DNA from 2 places in the Pseudomonas sp. FP1742 genome. Region 1 is predicted to be linked to the other one. Evidence: predicted binding sites of a transcription regulator. Region 1 holds the regulator's gene; the other holds the start of a gene.
What was found. Region 1 encodes FliA, which starts transcription of late flagellar genes. Its sites were predicted from a motif close to CTAAAGTTTNNNNNNNNNNNGCCGNTAA; they were not measured.
Positions count from the first base shown of each region.

Region 2: flgM (flagellar biosynthesis anti-sigma factor FlgM) is a predicted target of FliA. The motif match lies at 8,532-8,559, and genes of this name have one in related genera.

Region 1 is NZ_CP117460.1:1,753,929-1,769,689, reverse strand. It holds gene PSH64_RS07925 (CheW domain-containing protein) at 1-780, opposite strand, end outside; gene PSH64_RS07920 (ParA family protein) at 811-1,599, opposite strand; gene motD (flagellar motor protein MotD) at 1,643-2,536, opposite strand; gene PSH64_RS07910 (flagellar motor protein) at 2,552-3,292, opposite strand; gene PSH64_RS07905 (chemotaxis response regulator protein-glutamate methylesterase) at 3,292-4,422, opposite strand; gene PSH64_RS07900 (chemotaxis protein CheA) at 4,472-6,724, opposite strand; gene PSH64_RS07895 (protein phosphatase CheZ) at 6,762-7,550, opposite strand; gene PSH64_RS07890 (chemotaxis response regulator CheY) at 7,572-7,943, opposite strand; gene fliA (RNA polymerase sigma factor FliA) at 8,111-8,851, opposite strand; gene fleN (flagellar synthesis regulator FleN) at 8,848-9,678, opposite strand; gene flhF (flagellar biosynthesis protein FlhF) at 9,795-11,123, opposite strand; gene flhA (flagellar biosynthesis protein FlhA) at 11,135-13,264, opposite strand; gene PSH64_RS07865 (hypothetical protein) at 13,523-14,188, opposite strand; gene PSH64_RS07860 (hypothetical protein) at 14,631-14,915, shown strand; gene flhB (flagellar biosynthesis protein FlhB) at 14,946-15,761, opposite strand, start outside.
Region 2 is NZ_CP117460.1:5,027,169-5,043,847, forward strand. It holds gene PSH64_RS22805 (HlyD family type I secretion periplasmic adaptor subunit) at 1-501, opposite strand, end outside; gene PSH64_RS22810 (type I secretion system permease/ATPase) at 501-2,240, opposite strand; gene flgE (flagellar hook protein FlgE) at 2,472-3,785, opposite strand; gene flgD (flagellar hook assembly protein FlgD) at 3,817-4,542, opposite strand; gene flgC (flagellar basal body rod protein FlgC) at 4,559-5,002, opposite strand; gene flgB (flagellar basal body rod protein FlgB) at 5,006-5,413, opposite strand; gene cheR (protein-glutamate O-methyltransferase CheR) at 5,779-6,606, opposite strand; gene PSH64_RS22840 (chemotaxis protein CheV) at 6,653-7,585, opposite strand; gene flgA (flagellar basal body P-ring formation chaperone FlgA) at 7,667-8,428, shown strand; gene flgM (flagellar biosynthesis anti-sigma factor FlgM) at 8,596-8,922, shown strand; gene PSH64_RS22855 (flagella synthesis protein FlgN) at 8,971-9,438, shown strand; gene PSH64_RS22860 (flagellar brake protein) at 9,527-10,273, shown strand; gene PSH64_RS22865 (MFS transporter) at 10,339-11,721, opposite strand; gene PSH64_RS22870 (glutamine synthetase family protein) at 11,792-13,033, opposite strand; gene PSH64_RS22875 (sensor histidine kinase KdpD) at 13,255-13,947, opposite strand; gene PSH64_RS22880 (tetratricopeptide repeat-containing response regulator) at 13,944-15,548, opposite strand; gene PSH64_RS22885 (CheR family methyltransferase) at 15,929-16,679, shown strand, end outside.

The DNA.
Region 1 (15,761 bases):
CAAGGCGCACATGTGTTCAATCACCGTGCCGGCAAGCCATGGCCGCTGACCCCGGTGACTTCTCCATTTGATTTCATTCGGGTCCAGGCGCAACGAGCGGCTGACCTGATGCACCGCCAGCCCCCACTCATAGCCCTGAACCGAAATCACGTATTGCAGGCCCTGGCGGAAATCATCGCGGTAGCGGTCCGGCATGACCCAGCGAGCGGTATCCAGCACTTTCAGGTTACCGGCCTGGCTCGGCAGGATCCCCAGGAACCATTCCGGCTGACCGAACAACGGCGTCAGCTCGTGACCGGCCAAAGAGTAAATCGAGCCCAGGCACACCAGCGGCACCGCCAGGGTCAACCCGGCGACATCGAACAACAGGCATTCGAACGGCTCGGCCGCCCAGGCCGGACGACCGTCGGTTTCCACCGGCGGCGGTGTGTTGCTCGGCGGCAGATGAACTTCCACCACCGGCGGCACCAACGCTTGCAGCAGCGGTGCAATGGTCGAGACAGGCGCCAGAATCGGTGCCGGTGCTTCGATCACAGCCACCGGTGCCTTCACCACTGGCGCAACAACGGGGGCCGCGACCACTGCCGGCTTCTGCGCATCGCGCGCCTGCTCTTCGAGCACCGCCGCCTGGAACTCGTCCAGGGCAGCTTCAGCCTCGACAACCTCGGGCAGCGCCTCGACTTCAGGCATCAGCTCTTCGGTCGCGTCCTGCAGCAAGCCATCCAGATAAGACTGAAGGGCCAATTGCGGGCGCGAGGTGATCTTCACCGGCCGGGTCATGCGAATACCATCGTAGGAATCGGGCTCATCTCAAGCCACCTGCGGAACAAGTTGCTGGGCGAGCAGATGCTTGAGCAGTGCGCGGTAGGCGAGAACGCCACGGCTCTTGCCGTCGAATTGCGAAGGCGTCAGCCCCGCCCGACTCGCGTCGCGCAGGCGGGTGTCGATCGGGATGTAGCCTTGCCAGATTTCTTCCGGGTACTTGTCGCGCAGCACGCGCAGGGTGCCGAGAGAAGCCTGGGTGCGGCGGTCGAACAGGGTCGGCACGATGTTGAACGGCAGCGCCTGTTTGCGTGAGCGGTTGATCATTGCCAAGGTGTTGACCATGCGTTCCAGACCTTTGACCGCCAGGTGCTCGGTCTGCACCGGAATCACCAACTGCTGGCTGGCCGCCAAGGCATTGACCATCAGCACGCCGAGCAATGGCGGGCTGTCGATCACGGCGTAATCGAAATCCTGCCAAAGTTGCGCCAGGCTCTTGGCGATCACCAGGCCCAAACCACTCTGGCCCGGCGACTGGCGCTCAAGGGTGGCCAGCGCGGTGCTCGACGGCAACAGGGAAATGCGTTCGTCGCTGGTGGGCATCAGCAACTGACCGGGCAAGCCTTGCGGCACGCTGCCCTTGTGCAGGAACAGGTCGTAGCTGCTGTGTTCCAGGCTGTCGGGGTCGTAACCGAAGTAGCTGGTCATGGAGCCGTGGGGATCGAGATCGACCACGACCACGCGCTTGCCCGCCTCTGCCAGCAACCCGGCTAAAGCGATGGAGGAAGTGGTTTTACCGACACCACCCTTTTGATTGGCAACTGCCCAGACTCTCATTCGGATTGTTCCTCCCGGTCGAAAACGTCGACCGAGAAATAGCTCAACGTATTAATGCGGGTGACGGAGAATTGACGGCACTCTCGCGTCCCGGCGACTTGACCGGGGTAGGTGCAGTTTGTGTGCCAGCCCGCTTCAATGCGGCATCCGGTTGTGCATGGGCCGTTCCGGTACCGGTGAGACTGCGACGTACATCGAGATTGCGTGACACCACCAGCACCACCCGACGGTTACGCGCGCGACCTTCGGCGGTGGCGTTGTTGGCCACCGGCTGGAACTCGCCGTATCCCACCGATGCCAGACGACCAGGGTTCACACCCTGCATCGCCAGCATCCGCACGATGCTTGCCGAACGGGCCGAGGACAGTTCCCAGTTGGTCGGGTATTGCGCGGTACGGATCGGTTGATCATCGGTGAAGCCTTCGACGTGGATCGGGTTGTCGAATGGCCGGAGGATCGCGGCGACCTTGTCGATGATGTTGAACGCGATGTCGCTGGGCATGGCGTCGCCGCTGCCGAACAACAGGCTGGAATTGAGTTCGATCTCGACCCACAACTCATTGCCGCGCACGGTCATCTGATTGGAGCTGATCAAGTCGCCGAACGCCGCGCTGATGTCATCGGCAATGCTTTTGAGCGGATCGTTGGCGGCCTGGGCGATACCGGCGTCGATCTGTTCGCTGTCCTTGACCAATGGCTTGGCCGGGGTCACGGTCTGCGGTCGCTCTTCACCGATGGGAATCGGCTTGAGGGCGCGATCGGAGTCGGTAAACACCCCGATCAACGCCTCGGAGATGACCTTGTACTTGCCTTCGTTGATCGACGAGATCGAGTACATCACCACGAAGAACGCGAACAGCAAAGTGATGAAGTCGGCGTAGGAAACGAGCCAACGTTCATGGTTCACATGTTCTTCAGGTTGCCTGCGACGTGCCATGGTCCATGTCTCCCATCAATCCATAAAGCCCTGAAGCTTCAACTCAATAGAGCGAGGGTTTTCACCTTCGGCGATCGACAGGATCCCTTCCAGCAACATTTCGCGATAGCGCGACTGTCGCAACGCGATGGACTTGAGCTTGGCGGCAATCGGCAGCAGCACCAGGTTGGCACTGGCCACGCCGTAAATGGTGGCGACGAAGGCGACGGCGATGCCGCTGCCCAGTTGCGATGGATCGGCCAGGTTGCCCATGACGTGGATCAGGCCCATCACCGCACCGATGATACCGATGGTCGGCGCGTAGCCGCCCATGCTTTCAAAGACTTTGGCGGCTTCGATATCGCGGCTTTCCTGGGTGTAGAAATCCACTTCCAGAATGCTGCGGATCGCTTCCGGTTCCGCGCCGTCCACCAGCAGTTGCAGGCCTTTACGCGAGTAACTGTCGGGTTCGGCGTCGGCCACCCCTTCCAGGCCGAGCAAACCTTCCTTGCGGGCGGTCAAACTCCAGTTGACCACGCGATCGATGCCACCGGCCAGGTCCACGCGAGGCGGGAACAGGATCCAGGCGAGAATCTGCATGGCACGCTTGAAGGCACTCATCGGCGATTGCAGCAGCGCGGCACCGATGGTGCCACCGAGTACGATCAGCGCCGCCGGGCCGTTGGCCAGAGCGCCGAGGTGACCGCCTTCAAGGTAGTTGCCGCCGATAATGGCGACAAACGCCATGATGATCCCGATAAGGCTGAGTACATCCATCAGATGCAAGCCTCAACCAGATGCCGACCGATGTCGTCGAGGCTGTACACCGCGTCCGCGAGCTCGGCTTTGACGATGGCCATCGGCATGCCGTAGATCACGCAGCTGGCTTCATCCTGCGCCCAGATCGCACTGCCGCCCTGCTTGAGCAGACGCGCGCCTTCGCGACCGTCAGCGCCCATGCCGGTCAGCACCACCGCCAGAACTTTGTCGCCGTAGGATTTGGCCGCCGAACCGAAGGTGATGTCCACGCACGGCTTGTAGTTCAGACGCTCGTCGCCCGGCAGGATTTTCACCGCGCCACGGCCGTCGATCATCATCTGCTTGCCACCCGGTGCCAGCAGCGCCAGGCCCGGACGCAGGATGTCGCCATCCTCGGCTTCCTTGACGCTGATGCGGCACAGCTTGTCCAGGCGCTCGGCGAAGGCCTTGGTGAAGGCTGCCGGCATGTGCTGGATCAACACGATCGGTGCCGGGAAGTTGGCAGGCAACTGGGTCAGGACCCGTTGCAGTGCAACCGGGCCACCGGTGGAGGTGCCGATGGCGACCAGTTTGTAGGCTTTGCGTTTCGGCGCAGGAGATGACGGAGCTGCTGCATGGGGGCGCGCCGCAATCGGTGCCGGTGCCGGACGCGCAGGCGCGCTGCTGCCGTAGCTGCCAACGCTCGAAGGTGCAGGCGTCGGGGCTGGCGCAGCAACCGGTGCCGGTGGAGTGTAGGCGCTGACACGACGGTTACTGCGCGAGATGCTGAGAATCTTCTCGCACAGCAGTTGCTTGACCTTCTCCGGGTTACGGGAGATGTCTTCGAAATTCTTCGGCAGGAAGTCCACCGCGCCGGCGTCCAGCGCATCGAGGGTGACCCGGGCGCCTTCGTGGGTCAGCGAAGAGAACATCAACACCGGGGTCGGGCAGCGCTGCATGATGTGCCGCACCGCCGTGATGCCATCCATCATCGGCATCTCGTAGTCCATGGTGATCACGTCTGGCTTGAGGGCCAGGGCCTGATCGATCGCCTCTTTTCCGTTGGTCGCCGTACCGACGACCTGGATATTTGAATCCGCTGCAAGAATTTCCGAGACGCGGCGGCGGAAAAACCCCGAATCGTCCACCACCAGGACTTTGACTGCCATAAACACTCCGTTAGACGGGGCGAGGCTCTGGCGCCCCGCTCCCCCAGAATCAAATACGCCGTGCGGCGTAACGCTTGAGCATGCTCGGAACATCGAGAATCAGTGCAATGCGGCCGTCACCGGTGATGGTGGCGCCGGACATGCCCGGGGTTCCCTGGAGCATTTTGCCCAATGGCTTGATGACCACTTCTTCCTGGCCCACCAACTGATCGACGACGAAGCCGATTCGCTGAGTGCCCACCGAAAGGATCACCACATGGCCTTCGCGCTGCTCTTCGTGAGCGGCGGAGCTGACCAGCCAGCGCTTGAGGTAGAACAAGGGCAGCGCCTTGTCCCGCACGATCACCACTTCCTGGCCGTCCACCACGTTGGTGCGCGACAGGTCGAGGTGGAAGATCTCGTTGACGTTCACCAGCGGGAACGCGAACGCCTGGTTGCCGAGCATGACCATCAGCGTCGGCATGATCGCCAGGGTCAACGGGACCTTGATGACGATCTTCGAGCCCTTGCCCTTGGTCGAGTAGATATTGATGGTGCCGTTGAGCTGGGCGATCTTGGTCTTCACCACGTCCATGCCCACGCCACGACCGGACACGTCGGAGATCTCGGTCTTGGTCGAGAAGCCCGGCGCGAAGATCAGGTTGAAGCAATCGGACTCGCTGAGACGGTCCGCCGCATCCTTGTCCATCAAACCTTTTTTCACGGCGATACCGCGCAGGACATCAGCGTCCATGCCCTTGCCGTCATCGGAGATGGACAGCAGGATGTGGTCGCCTTCCTGTTCAGCGGACAGAATCACCTTGCCGCTGCGAGGCTTGCCCATCGCTTCGCGATCAGCCGGCTCTTCGATACCGTGGTCGACCGAGTTGCGCACCAAGTGGACCAACGGGTCGGCCAAAGCCTCGACGAGGTTCTTGTCGAGGTCGGTTTCTTCGCCGACCAGCTCCAGGTTGATCTCTTTCTTGAGCTGGCGAGCCAGGTCGCGAACCAGGCGCGGGAAGCGCCCGAAGACTTTCTTGATCGGCTGCATCCGGGTCTTCATGACCGCGGTTTGCAGGTCGGCCGTGACCACGTCGAGGTTCGACACGGCCTTGGACATGGCTTCGTCGCCGCTGTTGAGGCCCAGCCGGACCAGGCGGTTACGCACCAGTACCAACTCGCCGACCATGTTCATGATTTCGTCCAGACGCGCGGTATCGACCCGCACGGTGGTCTCGGCTTCACTGGCCGGTTTTTCCGCGGGTGGTGCGGCCGGGGCGCGAGCAGGCGCCGGTGCAGCAGCGGCGGCAGGCTTCGGCGCTTCGGCTTTTGGCTCGGGCGCTTTGGCCACGGGCGCTGGCGCCGCAGCCTTGGCAACCGGGGCCGCTACCGAAGAAGCGGCAGAACCGGTGCCCACTTCAGTGAACTTGCCCTTGCCGTGCAATTCGTCGAGCAGCGATTCGAACTCGTGATCGGAGATCAGATCGCTGCCGGCCGCAGCGGCGGTTGGCGCAGCCGGGGTCGGAACCGAAGCAATGGCCGATTCCAGAGCATCGACCGCAAAGGTGCCTTTGCCGTGCAACTGGTCGAGCAGTGCTTCGAACTCGTCGTCGGTGATGTCGGAGCTGTCGCCGGCCGCTTTCGGGGCCGCCGGTGCGGTAGGCGCGGCGGCCACGGCATCGGGGGCGAACTGGCCTTTGCCGTGCAATTGATCGAGCAACGACTCGAACTCGGCGTCGGTGATTTCGTCGCTGGCTGCCGCATCGCCAGTCGGCGCCGGCACTGGAACAACGGCGGGCGCCTCGGCCTGAGCCTTGACGGCGTTCAGCGAGTCCAGCAACTGTTCGAATTCGTTATCGGTGATGTCACCGGATTCACTTTCGGCGGCAGGCTCTTGCACCACGTCAGCGACAGGTGCAGCTTCATCAGCCATTTGCGGCTCGGCCAGACGGGCCAGCGCCGCGAGCAATTCAGGCGTGGCAGCCGTGATCGGGCTGCGTTCGCGGACTTCGCTGAACATGCTGTTCACCGCGTCCAGCGCTTCGAGAACCACGTCCATCAGTTCCGAGTCGACGCGCCGCTCACCCTTGCGCAGGATGTCGAACACGTTCTCGGCGATGTGACAGCACTCCACCAGCTCATTGAGCTGGAGGAAGCCGGCGCCCCCTTTTACAGTGTGAAAACCGCGAAAAATTGCATTGAGCAAGTCCGCATCATCAGGTCGGCTTTCCAGCTCGACCAGTTGCTCGGACAGTTGCTCTAGAATCTCGCCGGCCTCAACCAGGAAATCCTGAAGGATCTCTTCATCGGCGCCGAAGCTCATTAAGGGGGTGCTCCTACAGGTCTAAAAACCCAGAAAACTAAAATCCAAGACTGGATAGCAAATCGTCCACATCGTCCTGACCGGACACAACGTCTTCTCTTTTATCGGCATGAATCTGCGGACCTTCACCCTGAGAGAGATGTTTTTGCGGATCTTTTTCAGCCAGCATCGCTTCACGGTCATGTTCGATACCCGCAAAGCGGTCTACCTGGCTGGCCATGAGTACGAGCTTGAGCAGGTTGCTTTCAACTTCGGTGACCAGTTGGGTCACACGCTTGATCACCTGACCGGTTAGGTCCTGGTAATCCTGGGCCAGCAAAATGTCGTTGAGGTTGCTCGACACGACGCGGTTGTCTTCACTGCTGCGTGTCAGGAAACCGTCGACCCGCCGGGCCAGTTCGCGGAACTCTTCAGCCCCGACTTCGCGACGCATGAACCGCCCCCAATCCGTGCTCAGCGCCTGAGCTTCGTCGCTCAGGCTGTTGATCAGCGGCGTGGCGTTTTCCACCAGGTCCATGGTGCGGTTGGCCGCGGCCTCGGTCAGCTTGACCACATAGGACAGGCGCTCGGTGGCATCCGTGATCTGAGACACTTCCTCGGCTTGCGGCATGTGCGGGTCAATCTGGAAATTGACGATCGCGCTATGCAGCTCGCGGGTGAGCTTGCCTACTTCCTGATACAGGCCGCGGTCACGGGTCTGGTTGAGCTCATGGATCAGTTGCACAGCGTCGCCGAACCTGCCTTTTTCAAGGCTTTCGACCAGTTCGACCGCGTGTTTTTTCAGGGTCGACTCGAAATCGCCCTGTGAAGATTCGTTATGCTCCATAGCTCCCCCGTGCGCAGTACATCAGCCGATGCGTTCGAAAATCTTCTCGATTTTTTCTTTCAACGCCTGGGCTGTGAAGGGTTTGACCACATAGCCGTTAACACCGGCCTGGGCCGCTTCGATGATTTGCTCGCGCTTGGCTTCGGCGGTCACCATCAGCACTGGCAGATGCTTGAGCTTTTCATCGGCGCGCACGTGACGCAGCAGATCGATACCGGTCATGCCCGGCATGTTCCAGTCCGTTACCAGAAAGTCGATGCTCCCGCTGTTGAGAACCGGAATGGCAGTGGTGCCATCGTCAGCCTCGACCGTGTTGGTGAACCCAAGGTCACGCAACAGGTTTTTTATGATCCGCCGCATCGTTGAGAAGTCATCAACGATGAGGATTTTCATGTTCTTGTCCAATTCGACCTCCAAGCAGTCTTAAACGCGCCCAGCACCTGGACGCGCCATTTCAATCAATCCGGCAAAGCACTCAATGACTGTCTGGAGCACAACAGATCGAGACCGGTGCAGTTCAACCCCACACCGGCTCCATTCGCAGTGTCCCCACACTGCCTTCAGCGCGCTCGCCACTCCCCCAAACGCCCCCGCAAACGGGCCGCGCACTGGCTGTGTAACTGGCTGACCCGCGACTCGCTGACCCCCAGGACCTCACCGATTTCCTTGAGATTCAACTCCTCGTCGTAGTACAGCGCCAACACCAGTCGCTCACGCTCCGGCAAATTGGCAATCGCGTCCGCCAGCGCTGCCTGGAAGCGTTCATCTTCCAGATCGCGTGACGGCTCGAGATGAGCACTCGCGCCATCCTCATGCAGCCCTTCGTGTTCGCCGTCCTGCAACAGATCGTCGAAACTGAATAACCGGCTGCCCAGGGTGTCGTTCAAAATCCCGTAATAATCGTCGAGACTCAATTGGAGTTCGGCCGCAACTTCGTGATCTTTAGCGTCACGGCCGGTTTTAGCTTCAATCGAGCGAATCGCGTCGCTGACCATGCGGGTATTGCGGTGGACCGAACGTGGCGCCCAGTCCCCCTTGCGCACTTCATCGAGCATCGCGCCGCGGATTCGAATGCCCGCGTACGTCTCGAAACTCGCGCCTTTGCTGGCGTCGTATTTGGTTGATACTTCAAGCAGGCCGATCATCCCGGCCTGGATCAGGTCTTCGACCTGGACACTGGCCGGCAGACGCGCCAGCAAGTGGTAGGCAATGCGTTTGACCAATGGCGCGTAACGCTCGATCAGCTCGTACTGCGCGTCACGTGCCGACTTCTTGTAGAGGTTGTAACCGCTGGCTGTCATAGCACAGGTCCTGCCGTTTGTTGCACGAGGCGCTCGACGAAAAACTCCAAGTGCCCACGCGGGTTGGCCGGCAGTGGCCAGGTATCGACTTTTTGCGCGATGGCCTTGAACGCCAGGGCGCACTTGGAACGCGGAAAGGCTTCGTAGACCGCACGCTGCTTCTGCACAGCCTTGCGCACGCTTTCGTCGTAAGGCACCGCACCGACGTATTGTAAGGCGACGTCGAGGAAGCGATCCGTGACCTTGGTCAACTTGGCGAACAGGTTGCGCCCTTCCTGCGGGCTCTGCGCCATGTTGGCCAGGACGCGGAAGCGGTTCATGCCGTAATCGCGGTTAAGCAGTTTGATCAGCGCGTAGGCGTCGGTGATCGAGGTCGGCTCATCGCATACCACCAGCAAGACTTCCTGCGCGGCGCGTACGAAGCTGACTACCGAGTCCCCAATGCCCGCGGCGGTGTCGATCACCAATACGTCGAGGTTGTCGCCGATGTCACTGAATGCCTGGATCAGGCCGGCGTGCTGGGCCGGGCTCAGATGAACCATGCTCTGGGTGCCGGACGCGGCCGGGACAATGCGGATTCCGCCAGGCCCCTGCAACAGCACGTCGCGCAGCTCACAGCGGCCTTCGATCACGTCGGCGAGTGTGCGTTTGGGTGTCAGTCCCAACAGAACGTCGACGTTCGCCAGCCCCAGATCGGCATCCAGCAGCATGACGCGCCGGCCGAGCTCAGCTAGAGCCAGGGACAAGTTCACTGACACGTTAGTCTTCCCGACGCCACCTTTGCCGCCGGTCACCGCGATCACCTGTACGGGATGCATGCTGCCCATGTTATTTCTTTACCTTGTCTTACTTAGACGGAGGCCACATTACTGGCTGCGCGTTCACCATCGGAACAATGCATGGCAGACCATCGATGTAGGTACAAAAAATGTTCATTAATACCTCAGCCAACCTGCTTGGTCGGGCTGTGGTAAATATCAGCGAACATGTCAGCCATGGCTTCTTCGCTGGGTTCTTCCTGCATTTGCACGCTAACGGCGCGACTGACCAGTTGATGACGGCGCGGCAGATGCAAATCATCCGGGATCCGCGGACCATCGGTCAGGTAAGCCACCGGCAACTCATGACTGATAGCCAGGCTCAACACCTCGCCAAGACTTGCCGTTTCATCCAGTTTAGTCAGGATGCAGCCGGCGAGGCCGCAGCGTTTGTAACTGTGATAAGCGGCAGTTAGAACCTGTTTCTGGCTGGTGGTTGCCAGAACCAGATAATTTTTTGATTTGATGCCGCGCCCGGCCAGGCTTTCGAGCTGCATGCGCAGGGCCGGATCGCTGGCCTGAAGGCCGGCGGTATCGATCAGCACCACGCGTTTGCGCAGCAATGGTTCCAGCGCCTGCACCAGGGATTGACCCGGGTCGACGTGGGTCACCGACACGTTGAGGATCCGGCCCAAGGTCTTGAGCTGTTCCTGAGCACCAATGCGATAGCTGTCCATGCTCACCAGCGCGATGTTCTGCGCGCCGTACTTGAGCACGTAACGGGCCGCGAGCTTGGCCAGTGTGGTGGTCTTGCCCATGCCGGCCGGGCCGACCATGGCAATGACACCACCCTCTTCCAGCGGCTCGACTTCCGGGGTGGCAATCATCCGCGCCAGGTGCGCGAGCAACATGCGCCAGGCCTGACGAGGCTCTTCAATGTCGGTAATCAGCGCCAGCAGATCTCGCGACAACGGGCCGGACAGGCCGATACGCTGCAGACGACGCCAAAGATTGGCCTGAGCCGGACGGCTGCCTTGCAGCTGATTCCAGGCCAGCGAGCCAAGCTGCACTTCCATCAGTTCACGCAGGCTATTGAGTTCGAAACGCATCGAATCGAAGGCGCGCGGGTCCACACCGCCGGAGGCTGGCGCAGGGGCCGGCGCTGCACGACGAGGTTCGGCGTAGGTTGGCTCGATCAGCGGTTCGGCGGCGGTCAACGGCAGGCCGGCGAACAACTGGCGATTGGTGGTCTTGTCGCTCTCGCCATCGCCGCGCAGGCTCAGCTCGGCCTGGGCAGTGACGATCCGCGACTGGGTCTTGCGCAGCTCGTCCTCGAGTTCCATGTTCGGGACACGCGGGGCCAGCGCCGACAATTTGTAATCCAGGGCAGCCGTCAGCTCGACACCACCGGCGATCCGGCGATTGCCAATGATGGCGGCATCGGCGCCCAGCTCATCACGAACCAGTTTCATGGCCTGACGCATATCGGCGGCGAAAAAACGCTTAACTTGCATAAACCACTACCTCAGCCGTTGGGCCCTACTGTCGCAACGATGGTCACTTGCTTGTTGTCAGGAATTTCCTGGTAAGCCAACACGTGCAAGCCCGGGACTGCCAGCCGACCGAATCGCGAGAGCATCGCGCGAACCGGACCGGCCACCAGCAGAATCACCGGTTGACCTTGCATTTCCTGACGCTGCGCCGCATCGATCAATGAGCGTTGCAGTTTCTCCGCCATGCTTGGCTCCAGCAGAACACCCTCTTCCGAGCCTTGTCCTGCCTTCTGAAGACTATTGAGCAATATTTGTTCCAACCTTGGCTCCAAGGTGATCACAGGCAGCTCCGACTCAGTGCCTACAATGCTTTGCACGATTGCACGGGATACGCCGACACGCACCGCGGCCACCAAAGCGGCAGTATCTTGACTCTTGGCAGCGTTGTTCGCGATGGCTTCGGCGATGCTGCGAATGTCCCGTACCGGCACCTGCTCGGCCAGCAACGCCTGCAAGACTTTGAGCAGTTGCGACAGCGAAACCACCCCCGGCACCAGTTCTTCAGCCAGCTTCGGTGAGCTTTTGGCCAGCAATTGCATGAGTTGCTGGACTTCTTCGTGGCCGATCAGCTCGCTGGAATGCTTGTACAGAATCTGGTTCAAGTGGGTTGCCACGACCGTACTGGCATCGACCACGGTGTAACCGAGGGATTGCGCCTGGGCGCGCTGGCTGATTTCGATCCACACCGCTTCCAGGCCAAAAGCCGGATCTTTGGCGGTAATGCCGTTGAGCGTGCCGTAGACCTGCCCCGGGTTGATCGCCAGTTCCCGGTCCGGGTAAATCTCGGCTTCAGCCAGGATCACGCCCATCAGGGTCAGGCGATAGGCACTGGGTGCGAGGTCGAGGTTGTCACGGATATGCACAGTCGGCATCAGGAAGCCCAGGTCCTGGGAGAGCTTTTTACGCACACCCTTGATCCGCGCCAGCAACTGACCACCCTGGTTGCGGTCCACCAGCGGAATCAGGCGGTAGCCGACTTCCAGGCCGATCATGTCGATCGGCGTCACGTCATCCCAGCCAAGCTCCTTGGTTTCCTGAGCTCGGGCCGGCGACGGCAGCAGCTCCTGCTGACGCTTGACCTCTTGCAGGGCCTGAACCTTGACGGCGTTCTGCTTCTTCCAGAACAGGTAAGCGCCACCGGCCGCCAGGGCCGCCATGGACAGAAAGGAGACATGCGGCATGCCCGGCACCAGGCCCATCACCGCCATCAAGCCAGCGGCTACCGCCAAGGCTTTTGGCGAGGCGAACATCTGGCGACCGATCTGCTTGCCCATGTCTTCCGAGCCGGAAGCACGGGTCACCATGATCGCCGCGGCGGTCGACAACAGCAGTGATGGCAATTGCGCCACCAAACCGTCACCAATGGTCAACAGCGCGTAAACCTTGCCGGCGTCACCGAAGCTCATGCCGTGCTGGAAGATCCCGACCGCCATGCCACCGATCAGGTTGATGAACAGAATCAGCAGGCCGGCGATGGCGTCACCGCGCACGAATTTGCTGGCACCATCCATGGAACCGTAGAACTCGGCCTCCTGAGCTACTTCCATCCGGCGCAGTTTTGCCTGGTTCTGGTCGATCAGGCCGGCGTTCAAGTCGGCATCGATGGCCATCTGTTTGCCCGGCATCGCATCGAGGGTGAAACGCGCGCTCACCTCGGAAATCCGCCCGGCGCCCTTGGTCACCACGACAAAGTTGATGATCATCAAAATCGCGAAGACCACGATACCGACCACGTAGTTACCGCCGATCACCACTTCGCCGAAGGCCTGAATCACCTTGCCGGCGGCGGCATGGCCGTCCTGACCGTGGAGCATCACCACCCGCGTCGAGGCCACGTTCAGCGCCAGTCGCAACAACGTCGCCACCAGCAGAATGGTCGGGAACACCGCAAAATCCAGTGGCCGCAAGGCGTACACGCAGACCAGCAACACAACGATGGACAAGGCAATGTTGAAGGTGAAAAACACGTCCAGCAGGAACGGCGGCACCGGCAACATCATCATGGCCAGCATGACCAGCAGCAACAGCGGCACACCCAGATTGCCCCGACTGAGGTCGGCAATGTTTGTGCGGGCATTGCTGATTAACTGAGAGCGATCCACCGGTTTTCCCCGTTCCTTTAACGCAAACTTTTGACGCCTGAAGCAGGCGCAGGGCGGCTACTGCAAGAAGCCTTCCAACTTTTGCAGAGGCGGAAAATAGAGGGATTTATTGGGCTTTTGTAACAGCTGCCAAGCCTGCGAGGCTGCGTTCGAGCCGGGGTCGCGCGCTCGAAAGTCCCCGCAAGGGTTTTACGACGACTGCGCAGCCGGACACAGTTTCCCGTGCTCGGCAACCGCAACAACAGAGCATTTGATAAGTCAGCCCGCGGTCAGCACCTGTTTGTCAGTGATTGGACCAAAACTCAATGCTTTGCCATTGATGTAACGTACGCCCTTGAGCATTTCGACACCGTCGATTACGACGGACTCTTCTTGGGTGTACATGAGCGTCACCCTCGAAACAGGCGTCAGTTTTTCAGACTCTTTCTCGAGCTGTTCTATCAGGGTAAGCGCCCAATGAAAGGGGATAATCCCAAGATCTTTGATCTCGATCTGGCGCCCCTCGTCTTCCCAGCGAAAGTCCTGTCGTGCCGTGATGGACAACTTGTCACCAACTATTGTGAACTCCGGCTTGCTATATCGCCTTTCCATCTCCCCACCGATCCAGCCCTCCATGTATGAATCACGATTCGTGAAGAGTTCGAAAAGCTTTGCGTTGTTGACGATCGTCCCGGCATCACTATTAAACGGACGGTAGTTGTTATGATAGGCCAGCCCTCCCAATTCGGGCCGAATCGCGTTAGTTGCCTCTTTCAAATAGTCCGGAATGTAGACGTTCGCCATCTGCACAAAATGCGTGAAATCCAGAACCAAATTGAAAGTAACGGTGTAACCGATCGCCCGTTCGCGAAGATTTTCCTCCAACCTCCCCGACACAAACTCCACTTCCATCCCTTGCAGTTTCCGATATTCAAGATTTTCCATGACTGCCTCCTCGAGGACTCTGATGCGATACCAATCCTTGACACTCGTATCAAACAATCAGAGACGCCACAGCAAGGATATAAATTGGGTGAAACCCCATGGGTATGACAGCGCTAGATGGCACTGACTGTCTACTGTCAAAACTAACAGGTATGCGGGACTCCCGGGCAAACGGAGTGCGGGGTAACACCGCTAATCCATCTCTCAAGAAGCACGCCATAAATCCGACAGAATCAGCAGACCATTCTTGAGCGTATCTGGGTACCACCCTGACCTACAAAGCGCGCTCAGAAATTCGAAACAATCCCCCTGACTAAACAGGCTGGCCTACATCTAGCCGCTTGTCGGATTTTAGTACCCATCTGTAATTTCTGATAGTAGACAGCCCACCCAGTGCCTGTTTGACTCTCATATCCTTTTACACAAGCAGGGGGTATGTGACATGAACTCCCAATCATTGAAACAGCAAGTACTTGAAATTTTTACGACATGGAAGATGCCTCACGCCTCATCTTTCAGCCTTTTGTTCATCAATACCCTTAAAGGCTTCATCGCTTATTTTTTTGACGAAAACGACAAGGAGATAGGCCAAGTAAATGAGCCAGGGAACGATAATGAAAACAAGCCAAAAAAACTAGAATTCGGGCACAAAGGCATCAGTAAGATCGCACGAGTCGAACCTGACGGAGCGAATCTGATTATCGACAATATCCTAGCCATTCCCTGACTTTTGACATTCATCGCAAAGGCGCCCCGATCAGGAATCGCGCCGCAAATCCGGCGGAATCGGCAAATCGTCCTTGAGCGGATCCGGCCGCTTGCCCTTGCCCGCGCGGTACTGGCGGATCTGGTAGACGTAAGCCAGTACCTGAGCCACCGCCAGATACAGCCCGCCAGGAATTTCCTGATCCAGTTCCGTGGAGTAGTAGATCGAACGCGCCAGGGCCGGCGACTCCAGCAACAGCACTTCGTTGGCCACCGCTATTTCGCGAATCTTCAAGGCCAGGAAGTCGCTACCCTTGGCGATCAGCATCGGCGCCCCGCCCTTTTCCGGATCGTACTTGAGCGCCACAGCGTAGTGAGTCGGGTTGGTGATCACCACGTCGGCATCAGGGATCGCGGCCATCATCCGCCGCTGCGACATCTCGCGCTGTAGCTGGCGAATGCGTTGCTTGACCTCCGGCCGCCCTTCCTGATCCTTGTGTTCGTCACGGATTTCCTGCTTGGTCATCAACAGCTTTTTGTGGCTTTCCCACAGCTGCACCGGCACGTCGACCGCAGCGATGATGATCAGCCCGCAAGCCATCCACAATGTGCTCCAGCCCACCACTTGCAGACTATGGATGATCGCCATGTCCAAGGGTTCATGGGCGATGCGCAGCAGATCATCGATGTCCGACGACAACACCGCCAGCGCCACGAACAATACGATGAAGAACTTGGCCAGGGCCTTGAGCAGCTCCACCAGCGCCTTGGCCGAGAACATCCGCTTCAGGCCAGCGCCGGGGTTCATGCGACTGAACTTGGGCGCCATGGAGCCTGCCGCGAACAGCCACCCTCCCAGGGAGATCGG
Region 2 (16,679 bases), 3.3 Mb from region 1:
GACCCGTTCGCGCAATTGCTTCTTCTGGCCTTCGCGGGACGCACGCCGGTCCAGGAACAATTGCTGTTCGCTGGCCATGACCACGCGCGCCTGATCGGTACTCATGCGTGCGAGCAGTTCTTTCGGCACTGCCACTTCACTGACATTGTCGCGTTCGGCTTCCAGGCGCGCCTGGCGTGTCCACGCTTGATTCAACGACTTGCTCACGATGGCCTGACTGGCCGCTTGCAAGGTGGCATCGAGGCGCAGCAAGACATCTCCCGCCGCTACCTGCTGGCCTTCCTTGACCAGTAACTCGGCGACTACACCGCCGGTGGGGTGCTGGATCTTTTTGACGCTGCCTTCCACTGCGAGGGTGCCGGTGGCAATCACCGCACCGGACAGGTTGGTGCAGATCGCCCAGGTCAGACCGCCGCCGAGCAATACCACCAGCGAGATCACACCCAGGCGCAAGTGGCGGGACAACGAATGGCTCAGGGTACTTTCTTGATCGTTATGCATCAGTTGGACACTCCCATTTCCACGACATTGGTTGTGGGCCGGGAGGCCGGTGGCACGGGTTTTCTCAGCACGGATTCTTTAGGCCCGAAGGCAACCTGGGCGCCGTTTTCCAGAATCAGCACTTGATCGATCACTGACAGGATGTTGGTGCGATGGGCGATGACCACAACAATGCCGCCTCGTGCCTTGACCGCCAGGATCGCCCTGGCCAGCGCATGCTCGCCTTCGGCATCGAGGTTGGAATTGGGCTCGTCGAGCACCACCAGAAATGGGTCGCCGAACAACGCTCGTGCCAGGGCAACGCGTTGCCGCTGGCCGGCGGACAGATTGACGCCACCCTCACCGACCTGGGTTTCGTAGCCCTGGGGTAATTGCAGAATCAACTCGTGAACACCCGCCAGTTGGGCGGCGGCAACAATCGCACTGTCCGCTGCCGATGGGTCCAGCCGTGCGATGTTCTGGGCGACAGTGCCGGTGAACAGGCCCACGCTTTGTGGAAGGTAACCAATCAACTTGCCTCGAGCCTGGTCCGTCAACAGATCGAGGGGCGCGCCATCGAGCCGCACATGTCCGCGCGCGGGGCGCCAGGCATTCACCAGAACGCGGGCTAATGAAGACTTGCCCGAGGCACTCGGCCCCACCACGCCGACAGCCGTGCCAGCCGCCACGGTGAAATTGACGTTTTGCAGCGTCAGCCGCTGGCCACCAGGAGGCGCGGCGAAAATCCCTTCCACCTGCAAATTACGATGAGCCGCCGGCAGTTCAGTCTTGCTCTGCTGATCGGGAAACAGACTGAAGACTTCCAGCAGTTTCTTCCAGGCGATGTGCGCGCCCAGCAAGCTGCGCCAGGTGGCAATGACTTGCTCGGCAGGCGCCAGCGTACGGGCGACGATGATTGAAGCGGCGACCATCGTGCCGCCGCTCAGATCACCTTTGATCACCAGATAAGCACCAAGGGCCAGCGATCCCGACTGCACGGCCAGACGCAGGTTTTTCGAGATACCACCAAAAAAACTGCCAATGTCCACCGAGCGTCTCTGCAAGGTCGTGTACGTGCTGTGGTGGTTTTGCCAAATGGTCGACGCATTGTCGACCATGCCCATGGCTGCCAGCGCTTCGGCGTTCTGGTGGGACTGTTGGCCGTGATGATTGCGCTTGTTCAACGCCTCGGCCGAGGCTTGCGTCAGTTTTCGGGTTTGTCGGTCGGTCATGATCGTCAAGGCGATCAGGACAATCACCAGCGCAGTGGTCAACCAGCCGAACGACGGGTGGATATAGAAGCAGACGGCCAGATAGACCGGCATCCATGGCAGATCGAAGAAGGCCACCAGTCCTGGCCCACTGATGAAACCACGGATCTGATCCAGCTCCTGCGCGGGTTTCAAGGCATCCCCGGTAATCGGCGTTTTCAACGAGGCACCGGAAATGACGCTGAAGACTCTGGAAGACAACGCCAGATCGAGGGACGAAGCGATTCTGACCATGACCCGTGAACGCACGATGTCCAGCAGGCCGGACAACGCATAGACACCAAGCACCAGCAGCCCCAGGGCGACCAGCGTCGGGATACTTTGGCTGGGAATGACCCGGTCATAGACTTCCAGCATGAACACCGGGCCGATCAGCGCCAGAATATTGATCACGCCGGAAAACACTGCCGCGCCGATCAAACCCTGACGCAATACCGATTTCAGTTGCAGCGCCACAACAGGCGCACTGACGGCTTTATGACTTTTCACTGGTGTTCCATCCCTAGGGTTTTGCATGGCTTCCATGTCGCCGAACGCGTGTTCTGGCTTTATGACGCAGGCCGAAAGAAACTTGACGCGTATCGACCCGCGCTCGCCGAGAGTGCAAGTTCCGCACCAGACAGACCCGACGAACGGTAGAAACCTGCTCGACCGCTTTTCTATCGGGCATAAAAAAACCGACGCCTTGCGGCATCGGTTTTTTAGAGCTATCGAATCACATCAGGTCATCTGAATGATGGTCTGCATGATGGTGCTCTGGGTGGAGATGGTCTTCGCGTTCGCCTGGTAGTTGCTCTGCGCCTTGATCAAATCAACCAGTTCGTTGGTCAGGTTGACGTTGGACTCTTCGAGCGAGTTGGACACGACTGAACCCAGGGTACCGGTCTTCGGTGCATCGACACCGGCTACACCGGAGGCGAAGGTTTCTTTCCAGCGGGTACCGCCAATTGGCTGCAAGCCTTGCTCGTTGGCGAAGCTCGCCACCGCCACCTGGCCGATGGCCTTGGTTTGCTGGTTGCTGAAGTTGGCGGTCATGACGCCGCTGGCGTCGATGGTCAGGCTGGAGATCTGGCCGGTGGCGTAGCCGTCCTGGTATTGGGCAGTACGGGCGGTTGGCGAGTTGTAAGAGGTGGTCAGCGCCATGTTGAACGCGATACCGCCAGTGGCAGCGACGGAACCGTTCGGGCCCCAGGTCGGCGGAATGGCGGCGGCATTGATCACAGCTCCTGGCACCCAACCAGTCATGGTCAGCGTGTTGCCGGTTTTGGTCCAGCCAGCGCCGGCTGTCAGCGTGTTGATGCTGCCGTCGGAGTTGAAAGTGATGTCAGCAGTGATCGCCACTGGAGGCGTGGTTGCAGGGTTGGCCGGGGAGCGACCGTCCATGTAGGTATAGACACGCCACGCGTTGGTACCCGTTTTCACGTAGTACTGGTCCATGGTGTGCTCGTTACCCTGGCTGTCGTAGACCTTGGTGGAGATGGTCTTGTTATAGCTGTTGGTATCGGTCGGGCTGAACGGGGCCACGGTCGGCGTGGTTTCCGCCGAGTTCAGGTTCATCGTCTGATCAACCTTGGTAGTCGGATTCGGCTTCAAGCTCGAGGTATCGATCTTCAAGTCAGTCAACACACCGTTGATGATCTTGCCGTTGGCATCGACGCCATAACCCTGCAGTCGGTTGCCGTTGTTATCAACCACAAAGTTTTGAGCGTCGGTCTTGAACGCACCGGCACGGGTGTAGCTCAGGGAACCGTTGTCGCTGAGGATGAAGAAGCCGTTACCCTGGATGCCCATGTCCAGCACGTTGCCGGTGTTGTTCACGTCGCCCTGGCTGAACTGCTGGGAAACGTTGGCCAGGCGTACGCCGTTGCCGATGGTTTTGCTGCCGGTACCCAGGCGAGTGGCCGAGTACACGTCTTCGAATTCTGCACGGGACGATTTGAAACCGGTGGTCGCGACGTTGGCGATGTTGTTGCCGGTCACGTCCAGTTGTTTGTTGGCTGCATAGAGACCGCTAAGGCCGATATTGAAAGACATATTCCACTCCTTTGTGCCGTGTTAGTCGGCTCTATATACCAATGGTTTGCACTTTGGACAGGGCAACGCTGCCCAGGCCTGCCAGGTTCAACATCAACTCACCGCCGGTCTGGCTGATGGTCACGCTGTTGACCGTTGCCGGCAGGTAAGTAATCAGTGAGGTGTTCGTGCCATCGATGGTGGTCGTTGCGCCGAAGGTGTAAGTACCCGCCGGTGCCACCGCGCCCGAACTGTCCTTGCCGTCCCAGATGAAACTGGTGTTGCCGGCGCTTTGGCTGCCCAGGTCAAGGGTGCGGATGACCGTGCCTGCCGAGTTGGTGATCTTGACGGTGGCTGCGGAAACCGATGTCGGCACCACCACGGTACCGTTGAGGCTCTTGGAGGTGTCGACCACCGCTTTGTCGGTCTGCGCGATGACCGAACGGCCCACCAGCGAAGAAGCCTGCAAGGCTTGCGACGAGTTGTAGTTGCCGGCAATACCGCTGACAGTCTGGTTCAGCGTGGTGATGCCTTCCAGGCTACTGAACTGCGCCAACTGAGCCACGAACGCGCTGTTGTCCTGAGGATCGAGCGGGTTCTGGTTTTTCAGTTGGGTGACCAGCAGTTGCAGAAACGCATCCTTGCCCAGCGCCTTGCTGCCGGTGGCGCTGCTGGTGGCCGCGGCAAGACCGTCACTGGAGGTCGTGCTGGTCTTGACCGAAGAGTTGGCCAGGACATCCTTGATGCTTACGCCGCTGGTGGTATCGGTAACACTCATCGAAAGTCGCCCCTTATCACTGACCGAGGGTCAGGACCTTCTGCATCATGGTTTTGGCGGTGTTCATCATTTCGGCGTTGGTCTGGAACGAACGGCTCGCGGAAATCATGTCGGCCATCTCTTCGACGACGTTGACGTTCGGGTAGTAGACGTAGCCCTTGGCATCGGCAGCCGGATGATTCGGCTCGTAGCGCGCTTCAAGGTTGCTCTGGTCTTCGACCACGCCCAGCACTTGCACGCCTTGACCGGCTGCGTCCTGGTTCTGGAACAGCGAATCGCTGCCGCCGCTCTGGCCGCCCTGGAACATGGTGGCGAACACCGGATGACGGGCGCGATAGGTCTGGTCGATGCTCGACGAGACGGTTTCGGCGTTGGCGATGTTCGAGGCCACGGTGTTCAAGCGAGTGGTCTGGGCACTCATGCCGCTACCGGCAATGTTGAAAACACTGGATAGAGACATGGATTACTCTCCGCGCAGGGCTGACACCAGCCCTTTGAATTTACTGTTGAGCAGGGTGAAGCTGGCCTGGAAGTTGACCGCGTTTTCCGCGTAGTTCGACTGTTCCAGTTGGGCGTCCACGGTGTTCTGGTCGATCGACGGTTGCATCGGCGTGCGATACATCAGCGACTCGTCGCCATTGCCCAAACCCTCAGCTTCGATGTGACGGCTGTTGGTCATGCTCAAGGCGAACTTGCCGTTTTTGGTTTTCTCGTTCTGCTCGGCGAGCACTTTCGAGAAGTCCAGATCCCGAGCCTTGTAGTTCGGGGTGTCGGCGTTGGCGATGTTGTTGGCCAGGACTTCGGCACGCTGAGCGCGGAAGCCCAGGGCTTGTTCGTGGATACCGAGCGCTTTATCGAAGCTGATGCTCATGTCGGGAAACCTTCGGGTGACCTGATTTTTCGTAACGTGAACATAGCAAGCGGCGTGCCAATTCAAAAAAGCCCGTAAACCGGGGCTTTGCCGGCGATGGCAAGACGGCAATGCCAGAAAAGCGGCAACCGATTTCCGCCGCCTGCCGCTTTTCTGCCGCTTGTAACTGGCAACGACTATCCAATGTGGGAGCGGGCTTGCTCGCGAAGGCGTCGTGTCAGTCGACATTTGCTTTGACTGGCATACCGCATTCGCGAGCAAGCCCGCTCCCACATTGGATTGTTGTAGGTACAGGGAAATCATCAGGCATAAAAAAACGGGAGCCCCCTAAGGACTCCCGTTTTTTTATGCCTGCCGCTTTTGAATCACTTCGCCTTGTAAATGATCCCCGGGCTGCACTGGACCATCTGGTAATGATCCGGCAAACCGTTCAGCGCTTCGGACGCGCCAAGGAACAGATAACCGCCCGGCTTGAGCGTGCTGTGGATACGCAACAGGATGTCTTTCTTCACCTCGGCGGAGAAGTAGATCAGCACGTTGCGGCAGAACACGATGTCGAACTTGCCCAGGCTCGCGTAGCTGTCCAGCAGGTTGAACGAGCGAAATTCCACCCGACTCTTGATCGGTGCCTTGATCGCCCAGCGCCCCGGCCCCTTGGGGTCGAAGTACCGCTGCAGGCGCTCGGGCGACAGACCGCGGCCGATGGCCAGGCTGTCGTACTCGCCGGTCTTGCAGTTGGTCAGCATGGTGCCGGACAGGTCGGTGGCAACAATCTGCACGCCCATCTTCAACTGGCCCATGTTGACCCGTTCGAACTCATCGATGGACATCGACAGCGAATACGGCTCCTGACCCGACGAACACGCCGCCGACCAGATCCGCAGGCGCTGGCCGGGGCTGGCCTTGATCGCTTCCGGCAATACCTTGTTCTTCAAGACTTCAAACGGATAGGTGTCACGAAACCACAGGGTTTCGTTGGTGGTCATGGCATCCACCACCATCTCGCGCAAACCGCTGCGCGGCTGGGTCTGGATGCGCTGAACCAGCTCGCCCAGCGATTTGATGCCCTGCTGTTCCATCAGTTTGTTGAGACGGCTCGAGACCAGATATTGCTTGTTTTCACCGAGCAAAATGCCACAGGCTTTTTCCAGGAATACCCGGAACTGTTCGAAATCCAAATTACCCGTAGACAAAGATACCGCCTCTTAAATCGTGTTGACCGCCAGGGGCAGAAGGCCTCTAGCTGTTATCTGCTGCTTTGATCCGGTCGACTACCCGGGATGCCAGGTCATCAGGACGGAACTTGGCCAGGAAGTCATCGGCACCGACCTTCTTGACCATCGCCTGATTGAACACTCCCGACAACGAAGTATGCAGGATGATATGGAGCTTTTGCATGCGCGGATCGGCGCGGATCTCGGCCGTCAGGGTGTACCCGTCCATCTCCGGCATCTCGATGTCGGAGATCATCATCAGGAACTCTTCCTCCGGCTTCTTGCCCTCGTCGGCCAGTTTGCGCAGGTAATCCAGCGCTTGCCGACCGTCGTTCAACGCCACCACTTCGACACCGACCGTCTGCAGGCAACGGGTCACCTGCTTGCGCGCCACCGACGAGTCATCGACCGTCAGCACCCGCAAGGACAATGCCTTGTGCTGAGTCTCGACATCCACCACGCCCACCGAAATCGCTTCCGGCGTCGGCGCCACTTCCGCCAGCACCTTCTCGACGTCGATGATTTCGACTAACTGGTTGTCGACCCGAGTCACAGCCGTCAGGTAGTGATCGCGCCCCGTGCCCTTGGGTGGCGGATGAATCTCCTCCCAGTTCATGTTGACGATGCGCTCCACCGACCGAACCAGGAAACCCTGGGTCTTGGTGTTGTACTCCGTGATGATCACGAAGGGATTGCTCTGGTCCAGCAACCGACCGGAACCGGTCGCCATCGCCAGATCCAGAATCGGAATGGTTGCCCCCCGAATATTCGCCACGCCGCACACGACAGGACTGGACTTGGGCATCAGAGTCAGCTTGGGGCATTGCAGCACCTCACGAACCTTGAACACGTTGATCCCATACAGCTGCTGGCCGTCGAGACGGAACAACAACAGCTCAAGGCGATTCTGCCCTACCAGTTGCGTGCGCTGGTTCACCGAATCCATTACACCAGCCATGCCAAGACTCCTACACCAACGCTAAGTGTGTTGCGACGCACATTCATCACGAAACGGCACGGCGCTTGCTTTTTAACTCTTATGAACACAGAACCGACATTTTTCCGACGCCTGACATCAACCTGCCGCAGATTGCTCTGTGCGATGTCGGCCGTTTGCCTGTTCAACGCTGGCAGCCCTGCCCTTGCTGATACGGTTACCTTGCCTGACATGCTTATCGGCGTCACCCAGGGCTTTCTTGAATTCACCGTAGAGGACTATCTGGCCAGCAGTCAAACGCAAGGTCGCTACGAAATCCAGGTCAATCAGCTCGATCCGCGCCTGCGCATGCCTATGTGCGACAAGGAATTGACTGCCACCCTCGAGAGCCCGGCAAGGCCTCTGGGCCGGGTCACGGTCAAGGTTCGCTGCGAGGGCGCCGCACCCTGGACCGTCTTCGTGCCCGCTCAAGTGAAGCTGTTTCGCGACATCGTGACGACCACTCGTCCGCTCAAGCGCACAGGGATTATCGAACCTCAGGACGTAACCCTGCGCGAGCGCGATGTCAGCCTGATAAACCAGGGTTTTCTGACTTCTGTCGATCAGGCGATCGGGCAAAAACTTACCCGACCAATGGTCGCCGATCAGATCATTACGCTGGTGCATCTCGAACAGGCGGAAGTGGTTCGCAAGGGCGACCAGGTGGTGATTACCGCCCGCAGTGGTACGCTCAGTGTGCGCATGCCGGGTGAAGCGTTGTCCAACGGTGGCCTGAGCGAACAGATTCGCGTCAAAAACCTTAACTCCCAGCGGGTCATCAAGGCGCAAGTCACCGCGCCCGGCCAGGTGGAAGTAGCCATGTAAGGGCTCTGTGTTTGTGAAGTGATGGCGCGCCGTCTGGCGGTTGCCTAAACTGTGCCGCATGCAGGACATGCGCTGGCGCATGCAAGCTCATTGATAAATGGGCCTAAAGTTTTTTGGGAAATAGCCGAAAACATGGCAAGCGTCCAAATACCCAGAGGTTTTTTGTCATGGTCATCGATTTCAGTCGTTTAAACAGCTCCTCGTCACTTACGGGCAGTACACGTACCAGCGCTGCGAAGGAAACCGCCGAAGCCGGCCAATCCGCGCCGCTGAATACCCCGGCCGAACAGGCCAGTACCACCAAAAGCGGGGAATCGGTACACCTCAGCAATGAGGCTCAACAGTTGCAGAAGGTCACTGACAAGCTGCGCGATCAGCCTGCCGTCGACAAAGCCCGCGTGGCCGAGTTGAAAGCAGCGATTGCCGATGGCAGCTATAAGGTCGACAGCAACCGTGTAGCCAGCAAACTGCTCAACTTCGAAGCCCAGCGCTAGGCCACGGCCCGCGCCAGGCTTTTGGACGCTTAAAACCCAAGGCCAGCCATGCACGACACTCATTTACTGCAACTGATCATCGACGACTTTGCCCCGGCGCAACAACTGCTGGAACTGCTGCAAACCGAGTCCCTCGCCTTGCACGGTCGCGACATGCCACTGCTTGAAGAGATTCTGGCGCGTAAACAGGCATTGATCATTCTGCTCGAACAGCATGGCCGCAAACGCAGTGAAATCCTCGTCAGCCTCAATCTGCCGACCAATCGCCAGGGCCTGGAGCAACTCGCCAGCCAGTCGAGCATTGGTGAACATTTGCTGGCACAGAGCGACGTGCTGACCGACCTCCTGGCCCAGTGCCAGAGCACCAATACCAACAATGGCCAGTCGATTCTGGTGCAGCAGGCCGCCACGGCCAACCAGCTGAAAATCCTCACCGGCGGTGAGCCGCCAGCGCTCTACGATGCCCGCGGATCAACCTCCAAGCTCGCCAAGCCACGCCCGCTCAGTCAGGCTTGAGCCTTTCAATGAGCACGCTCTATCAAGACGCGAAACATGCTGGCAGAATGCTGGCTAGTAGTCATATTTGTCTGGAGATTGATACCCCGTGTTCAATGCCTTAAACGCGGAAGATGCTCCGCAGCCACCCAAGGTGCTCACCACGCCCCTGGAAATCTCCGGCAACCTGCGTCAGCTGCAAGACAGCCATGACCCGCTGATCATCACGTTCCACGAGCGCAGCCAGCGCTTCCAGAGTTATCTGGTGGATGTCGATCGTAACAGCAACATGATCGCCCTGGACGAAATGATCCCCCGCGACGGCGAACGCTTTCTGCTGGCCGGTGAACCGTTCAAGGTCGAAGGTTTCCACGATGGCGTGCGCATCGCGTGGGAAAGCAACGGCCCGCTGACTATCGACGAATCCGGTGATGGTCGCTGCTACCGTGGCTCGCTGCCCGATGAGGTGGTTTACCACCAGCGCCGCAATGCTTTCCGGGCTGCGTTGAAGCTGGCACAACTGGTTAATGTCGAGCTGGGGGGTGACAAACTCAAGTCGCCTATTGGTGGCAAACTGCTGGACATCTCCGCCACTGGCTGCAAATTGCGCTTCGACGGTGACATCACCGCCAGGCTGCAATTAGGCCAGGTCTACGACCGTTTCATCGCCGCCCTGCCCTTCGGCAGCATGACGGCACCGGTCGAGTTGCGTTACCTGCACTTTGAAGAAAAGATCAACACCACCTTCGCCGGCGTGCGCTTTCACAACATGAGCGGCCTGGTGCAACGGCAGGTCGAGCGGTTCGTCTATCAGCTGCAACGCGAAGCCCGGCGCTTCGACAAAGACGACTTCTGATACGCCCCGCCAATAAAAAAACGGGCAGCCCCTTGCGGTGACTGCCCGTTTTTTTTATGCCTGGATCAAGGCCGCGCTTCGGTAAAACTTTGCTCGCGACCTGCGTCCGGGTCTTCTGATTCCGAAACTGTTTCAGGTTCTGGTTCGGGCTCGGCATCCGGATCGACATCAGGCTCCGGGTTGACCGGGTTCTGCATCTGATCCTGCACCACTTGCTCATCGACTCGCGGGTCAAGGCACGCCACCAGTGGCGAACTCGACATGCTGTCCGGCATGGCCACGTGATGCAGCGGAGCATCGTCCACCTGATGCAGGTTGGTGACCGCTTTCGGACGGATTCGCCACACCAGCACTAGCGCGAAGAAGCTGAAAAAGGCATAGAGCATCTGGCTGCCGAACAACTTCATCAACACCCCGGCCACCAGCGGTCCGATACTCGCGCCGACGCCGTAGGTCACCAGCAGCATCGCCGTCAGCGACACCCGGCGATCACCCTCGACGTGGTCGTTGGAGAACGCTACCGCCAACGGGTACAGACAGAACTGCACCAACGAGCAGAGGAATCCGGCGATGAACAGCACCTCCAGCGGCACCTGCTGCATGATCGCCAGCGGCAACGCCGCCAGTGCCAGGGTGAACGCAAAACTGCGGATCAACAGTGCCCGGTCATAACGGTCGGACAGCCAACCCAACGGCCACTGCACCACCAGCCCCGCAAAAATGCAGCTCCCCATGAACAGGCCGACCTGTTCCGTGGACAACCCTTGCTGCGAGGCATACAGCGGCGCCAGACCGTAGAACGAACCGACGATCAACCCCGACCCCAATACCGTGCTCAGTGACTGCGGCACGCGCTTGATGAAGAACCGTGGCTCCATCGGTGCCGGGTGCAGAGGCGCCGGGTGAATCCGCCGGGTCAGGGCCACCGGCACCAGACACAGGGCGAAGCACAGCGCGACCAGCATCAACAGTTCCAGCCCCAGTCCCGGGTGCATGACCAGAATCAGCTGACCCAGCACCAGCCCCAGGTACGAGGCGATCATGTAGCCGCTGAACACCACGCCACGCTGCTTGGCTTCTGCCTGCTCGTTGAGCCAGCTTTCGATCACCATGTACTGGCACATCATGCCCAGGCCGACGATCACCCGCAGGAACAACCACGCGGGCAGCCAGTCCACCAGGCCATGGCCCAGCACCGCCGCGCCGACGATCCCGGCACAGGCTGAATAAGCTCGAATATGCCCGACCCGGGCAATCAGCCGATGGCCGATCTTGCCACCCAGCACCAGGCCGAAATAGTTGGCCGCCATCAACGCGCCGACCCACAGGCTGTCGACTTTATCGGCCGCCAGGCGCAGGGCAAGGTAGGTACTCAACAGGCCCGAGCCGATCAACATCATCAGCGAGGCGAAATAAAGTCCTCGAAAGGATTTCAGGATTTGGCGCATCGGCGTTCCGAGCGGCTCCTTGCAGTGAGTATCGGGCTATCGACAACGATAGCCCGATGGCGACAGATCGTCAGGCCTGGGCTGCTAGAACACGCCGTTCCCAGGGAGTAATTTCATCGAGGAAGCTGGTCAACTCCATGGTCTTCGAAGCGATGTAGCCTTCGATGAACTCCTTGCCGAACAGTTCCTTCGCCAATTGGCTACGTTTCAGACGTTCAAGAGCGGCATGCAAGGTACACGGCAACGCAAGATTATCCGGCACCACGAATTCACCCTGGATTGCCTCGCTCGGCTCCAGTTTGTTTTCGATGCCATACAACCCCGCCGCCAGGCTCGCGGCGATCGCCAGATACGGATTGGCATCGGCCCCCGGCAAGCGGTTTTCGACCCGACGAGCAACCGGGGAACTGGCCGGAATGCGCAATCCGGCCGCGCGGTTGTCGTGGGACCAGCAGGCATTATTGGGCGATGCGTAAGGATGGCACAGGCGCTGATAGGAGTTCACATTCGGCGCGAACAGCGCGGTGAAATCCGCCAGGCCGGCCTGCTGACCGCCGATGAAATGACGGAAGGTCGCCGTCGGCTCGCCGGCCTTGTCGCTGAACACGTTACGCCCGGTGCCGATCTCGACGATGCTCTGGTGGATATGCATCGAACTGCCTGGCGTGTGAGCCAACGGCTTGGCCATGCAGACCACGGTCAGGCCATGCTTGAGCGCCACTTCCTTGAGCAGATGCTTGAACAGCAAGGTCTGGTCGGCCAGCAGCAGCGGGTCGCCGTGCAGCAGGTTGATTTCGAATTGGCTGACGCCCATCTCATGCATGAAGGTATCGCGCGGCAAACCCAGCGCCGACATGCATTCATAGACTTCATTGAAGAACGGACGCAGGCCGTTATTGGAGCTGATGCTGAACGCTGAATGACCGTCCTCGCGGCGACCGTCCAGGCCGACCGGCGGCTGGAAGGGTTGCGTCGGGTCAGGGTTGGGCGCGAACACAAAGAATTCCAGCTCGGTCGCCACAACGGGCGCCAGACCGAGGGCAGCGTATCGAGCGATCACCGCCTTGAGCTGGCCGCGGGTCGACAGGAGCGAGCTCTCGCCCGTCAGCTCCTGCGCATCGCATATAGCCAGCGCCCGAGGTTGCGAGCTCCAGGGCAAGCGGTGGATCTGCGCGGGATCCGGCACCAGCGCCAGGTCGCCATCATCGCTGCCATAAAAACGCGCCGGCGGATAACCGCCCATGATGCATTGCAGCAGCACTCCCCGCGCCATCTGCAAACGCCGCCCTTCAAGAAATCCTTCGGCGGTCATCACCTTGCCGCGGGGTACGCCATTGAGGTCCGGCGTAACACATTCAATCTCATCAATGCCCGTCAATCGCTGCGCGAGTGAACGATGGCCATCGGTTGTCATGACGCAATCCTTGTTGTTGTACGAGCCGCGAACGGCGACCCGTACAAAATAGGCTCCGGCTGTTCGGAATATCAAGCAGCGTCAAACAAAAAGGCGCAATCCTGTGGGGATCGTGTCGCTCAGGGGAGATACAGGCTGAACACACCACCACCCAATGGGCCACCGTTACTGATTTCGGTGCGCCCACCGACGCCATTGCGTTGATGTAACGCGGCGATCCGCCCGGCAAAGTACAAGCCCAGGCCGGTACTGCCGCTGCTGTGGTTGATGCCCTGCACGTAATCGGCCTGACGCTCGATCATCTCGGCCGGATAACCCTCGCCATCGTCATTGATGGTCAGCACCAGTTGCCCGGCTTCATCGCTGACGCTGATCAACAAGGCGTGGCGAGCGTAACGGATGGCGTTGTTGATGCAATTGGCGAGCACCGAGGCAATCAGTTCACGGTCGAAAAAACCCAGCGGGCTCAACGGATCCACTTCATAGGTCGCGATAATGCCGCGGCTGGCGAACACTTCCTGGTGAGCCGCCAGTTGCGCCTCGATGAAGTCATCCAGTTCATGGTAAGCCGGCTGCAACGGCATCTGGTTGACGCCGAGTTTGTACAGCCCCAACAACTGCACCAGCATGCCATTGAGATGGGCGAACTCGAAGTCGATCACGCCCTGCTCCGGGGTATGCCGCTCGGGATCAGGCAAGCGCGCCAGCCATTGACTGTGGGCCTGCATCAGCATCGCCAGGGAGTTCTTCATGTCGTGCACGGTGGAGGCAATCACCGTGGAGAAGTCGAGTGACGGTTCGCTGTCGATCATTCGCCGAACGCCTTGATTTTCAGTTTCTGGTAGCGCGGATAACGCGCGTCGGTATCGGGCATCAGGCCGACCGTTTTCAGGCAGGCCCGGCACTCTTCCAGCTCGGCCGACGGGACGCTGGTGTCGGTGCCATGCAGCAGCGACTGCGCCATGTTCAGGGCAATACTGATGTTCTTCGGTTGCAGCGCCAGGGCTTTGCGGAAAACTTCCCGGGCTTCCACCAGATTGCCGGTCTTGTACACCCGCACGCCCTGGCGGTTGAGATCGGCGGCCGCATTGCCCGAGTTGAGGATGGTCGGGTCGTCGGTCAGCTTGGCAATGCCCTTCATCACGGTCGGGTCGTCGCCGTAGATCTCCGCACAGTTTTTCAGCATCGAAGCGCCGGCACTCGCCTGCCCCAGCATTTGCAGCTGCTTGGCCACCAGCAATGCCGCTTCGGCGCTCATGAACTGCTCCATGCCATCGAGGCGCATCAGCGCCTGCTCGGTGAGCTTCTCGGCGGTTTCGGCATCGTTGAGCAGCAAGCTGGTGGCCTTCATCAGGCGCGCCCGAATCTGCAGGCCGGGGTCGGAAGGATTTTCCTTCGCCACCGCACTCAGCGTGGTGTTGATTTCCAGGCGGGTCCGCGTGTCCAGGCCCTTTTCCGCGCCTTTGCTGATCAAGGCATGGGCCAGGCCGAGGTTGCTTTCCGCGTCCTTGAAACGTGACTGCGCGCCCTGGTTCACGGCCTGGCGATAGGCTTTGGAGGCGGTGTCGAAATCTTCGTTGGCCATCGCCAGCTTGCCCAGCAATGCTTGCCGACGCACCGCCAGCGGCGACAGGCGAATAGCCTCTTCCAATACTTTCTGCGCCGCTTTGGTGTCGCCTTCGGCGACCAGCACATCGGCCATGCCGTCGTAGAGGGCCGGCATCATCGGGAAGACTTTCAGGGCTTTTTCGTAAACGCCCTTGGCCTGGCTGACCTGCCCGCGTTTGAACAGCAACTGGCCCAATCCGGCAAACGCCCAGGGCAACGGCCGATCGGCAATGATGCTGTCGTAAAGACGCTCCAGCGCTTCGTTCTGGTTCAGGTCGCGCAACGCATCGGCGCGGTAGCGCAGGCACAGCGGCGAATAACGAATGTCTTGTTTGCACAGGGCGATGCAGGCATTGAGCACTTCAACCGGTTTACCCCGGTCAAGCGCTTGCAGGATCGGTTTGAGCAAGGTCTTGCGCTGTTCCAGTCGCTCCAGGCGCTGGGCCAGGCCGGAACGGTTGAACGGTTTGGTGAGGTAAGCATCGGGCTCATGCTCCAGTGCACTAAGCACCATGGCCTGGCTGGTTTCGGCGGTGACCATGACAAACACACTTTCATGGCTGATCAGCTTCTCGATCATCAGGTCTTCGAGTACCTGCTGACCGTTTTTCTTGCCATCGCCCAGGTGGAAATCCTGCAGGATGAAATCGTAGGACTTCTGCGAGCACATGCGCAGCGCCTGCTCACCGGTATCGGCGGTGTCGACGTCCTTGACGCCCAGCTCCCGCAGCATGGACCTGACGGAACTGCGGAAATCCGAGAAATCATCGACGATCAAAAAGCTTTTTTGGTGATACGACAGCATCGAAGATTTCCAGGCAATTTAAGGAAGAACAACCTAAAGGCAATGGCTGCGAGTTCAGCTTCGCGGCCTTTCAGGCGCGCAGATGATAGCGAGAGGCCATTGGCTATCAAGCAATTTCGCACAATCGCGTGATGAGCTTTACCGGCCGCCAGCGATGAAATCACAACGGCTTGTCGCGTTATCGGCCAGTAGTCGCGTTCCCTTGAAGCAGCGGGAGTGCAATCGTTCCTTTTACTGCCAAAAGATCATACGGCTGCACATAGACGCGCTAAATATTTGAAGGAGTTATTGAAAAACGGGATTATTCTGATTTATTGAAATGCGCTAATTATTGTCTGCTTGAACTCAATACGTTCTAAATCGCCGGTAAAGGCCTGGAAATGACCACCCCCCCCAAGCACTCGGCCATGGCTCCCGAGCGAAAGGCCTTGAACCCCAGCACCCTGGACTTTCCGGTAGTGGGCATCGGCGCGTCGGCAGGCGGGCTGCAATCCATCAAGCTGTTTTTCGAGAACATGCCTCAAGACAACGGCATGGCGTTTGTGATCATTTTGCACTTGTCGCCCGACCACCAAAGCGTCGCAGACAAGATCATCCAGGAATCGACCCGGATGCCGGTTCTGCAGGTCACCGAAACCGTACCGATCGAGAAAAACCGGGTCTATGTCATCCCGCCGGCGCGGCGACTGCTGATGAATGGCAATAACCTTGAGGTTGTTGAAAACGACCCACAACTGGGACGCCATGCCTCGATCGACCTGTTCTTCCGCGACTTGGCGCAGGTGCACCGCGAGCGCGCCTTCTGCCTGGTGCTCTCGGGCAGTGGTTCCGACGGCGCGGTCGGCTTGTCGCGCATCAAGGAACAGGGCGGCATTACCCTGGCCCAGGTACCGGAGGACGCCGAGTTCGACGGTATGCCCCGAGCGGCCATCGAGACCGGCATGGTCGATCTGGTGTTGCCCGTAGTAGAAATGCCGCAAAAGCTACTGGACCTGTGGCACAACTCCCGGGAAATCAGCTTGCCTGCCGCCAACGATCCGGAACTGCAATCCTTCGCCTCGGTGTCCGAGCGCGATGCAGCACTCGCCGAACAAATGCTGCACGACATCCTGATCCTGTTGCGCACCGGCA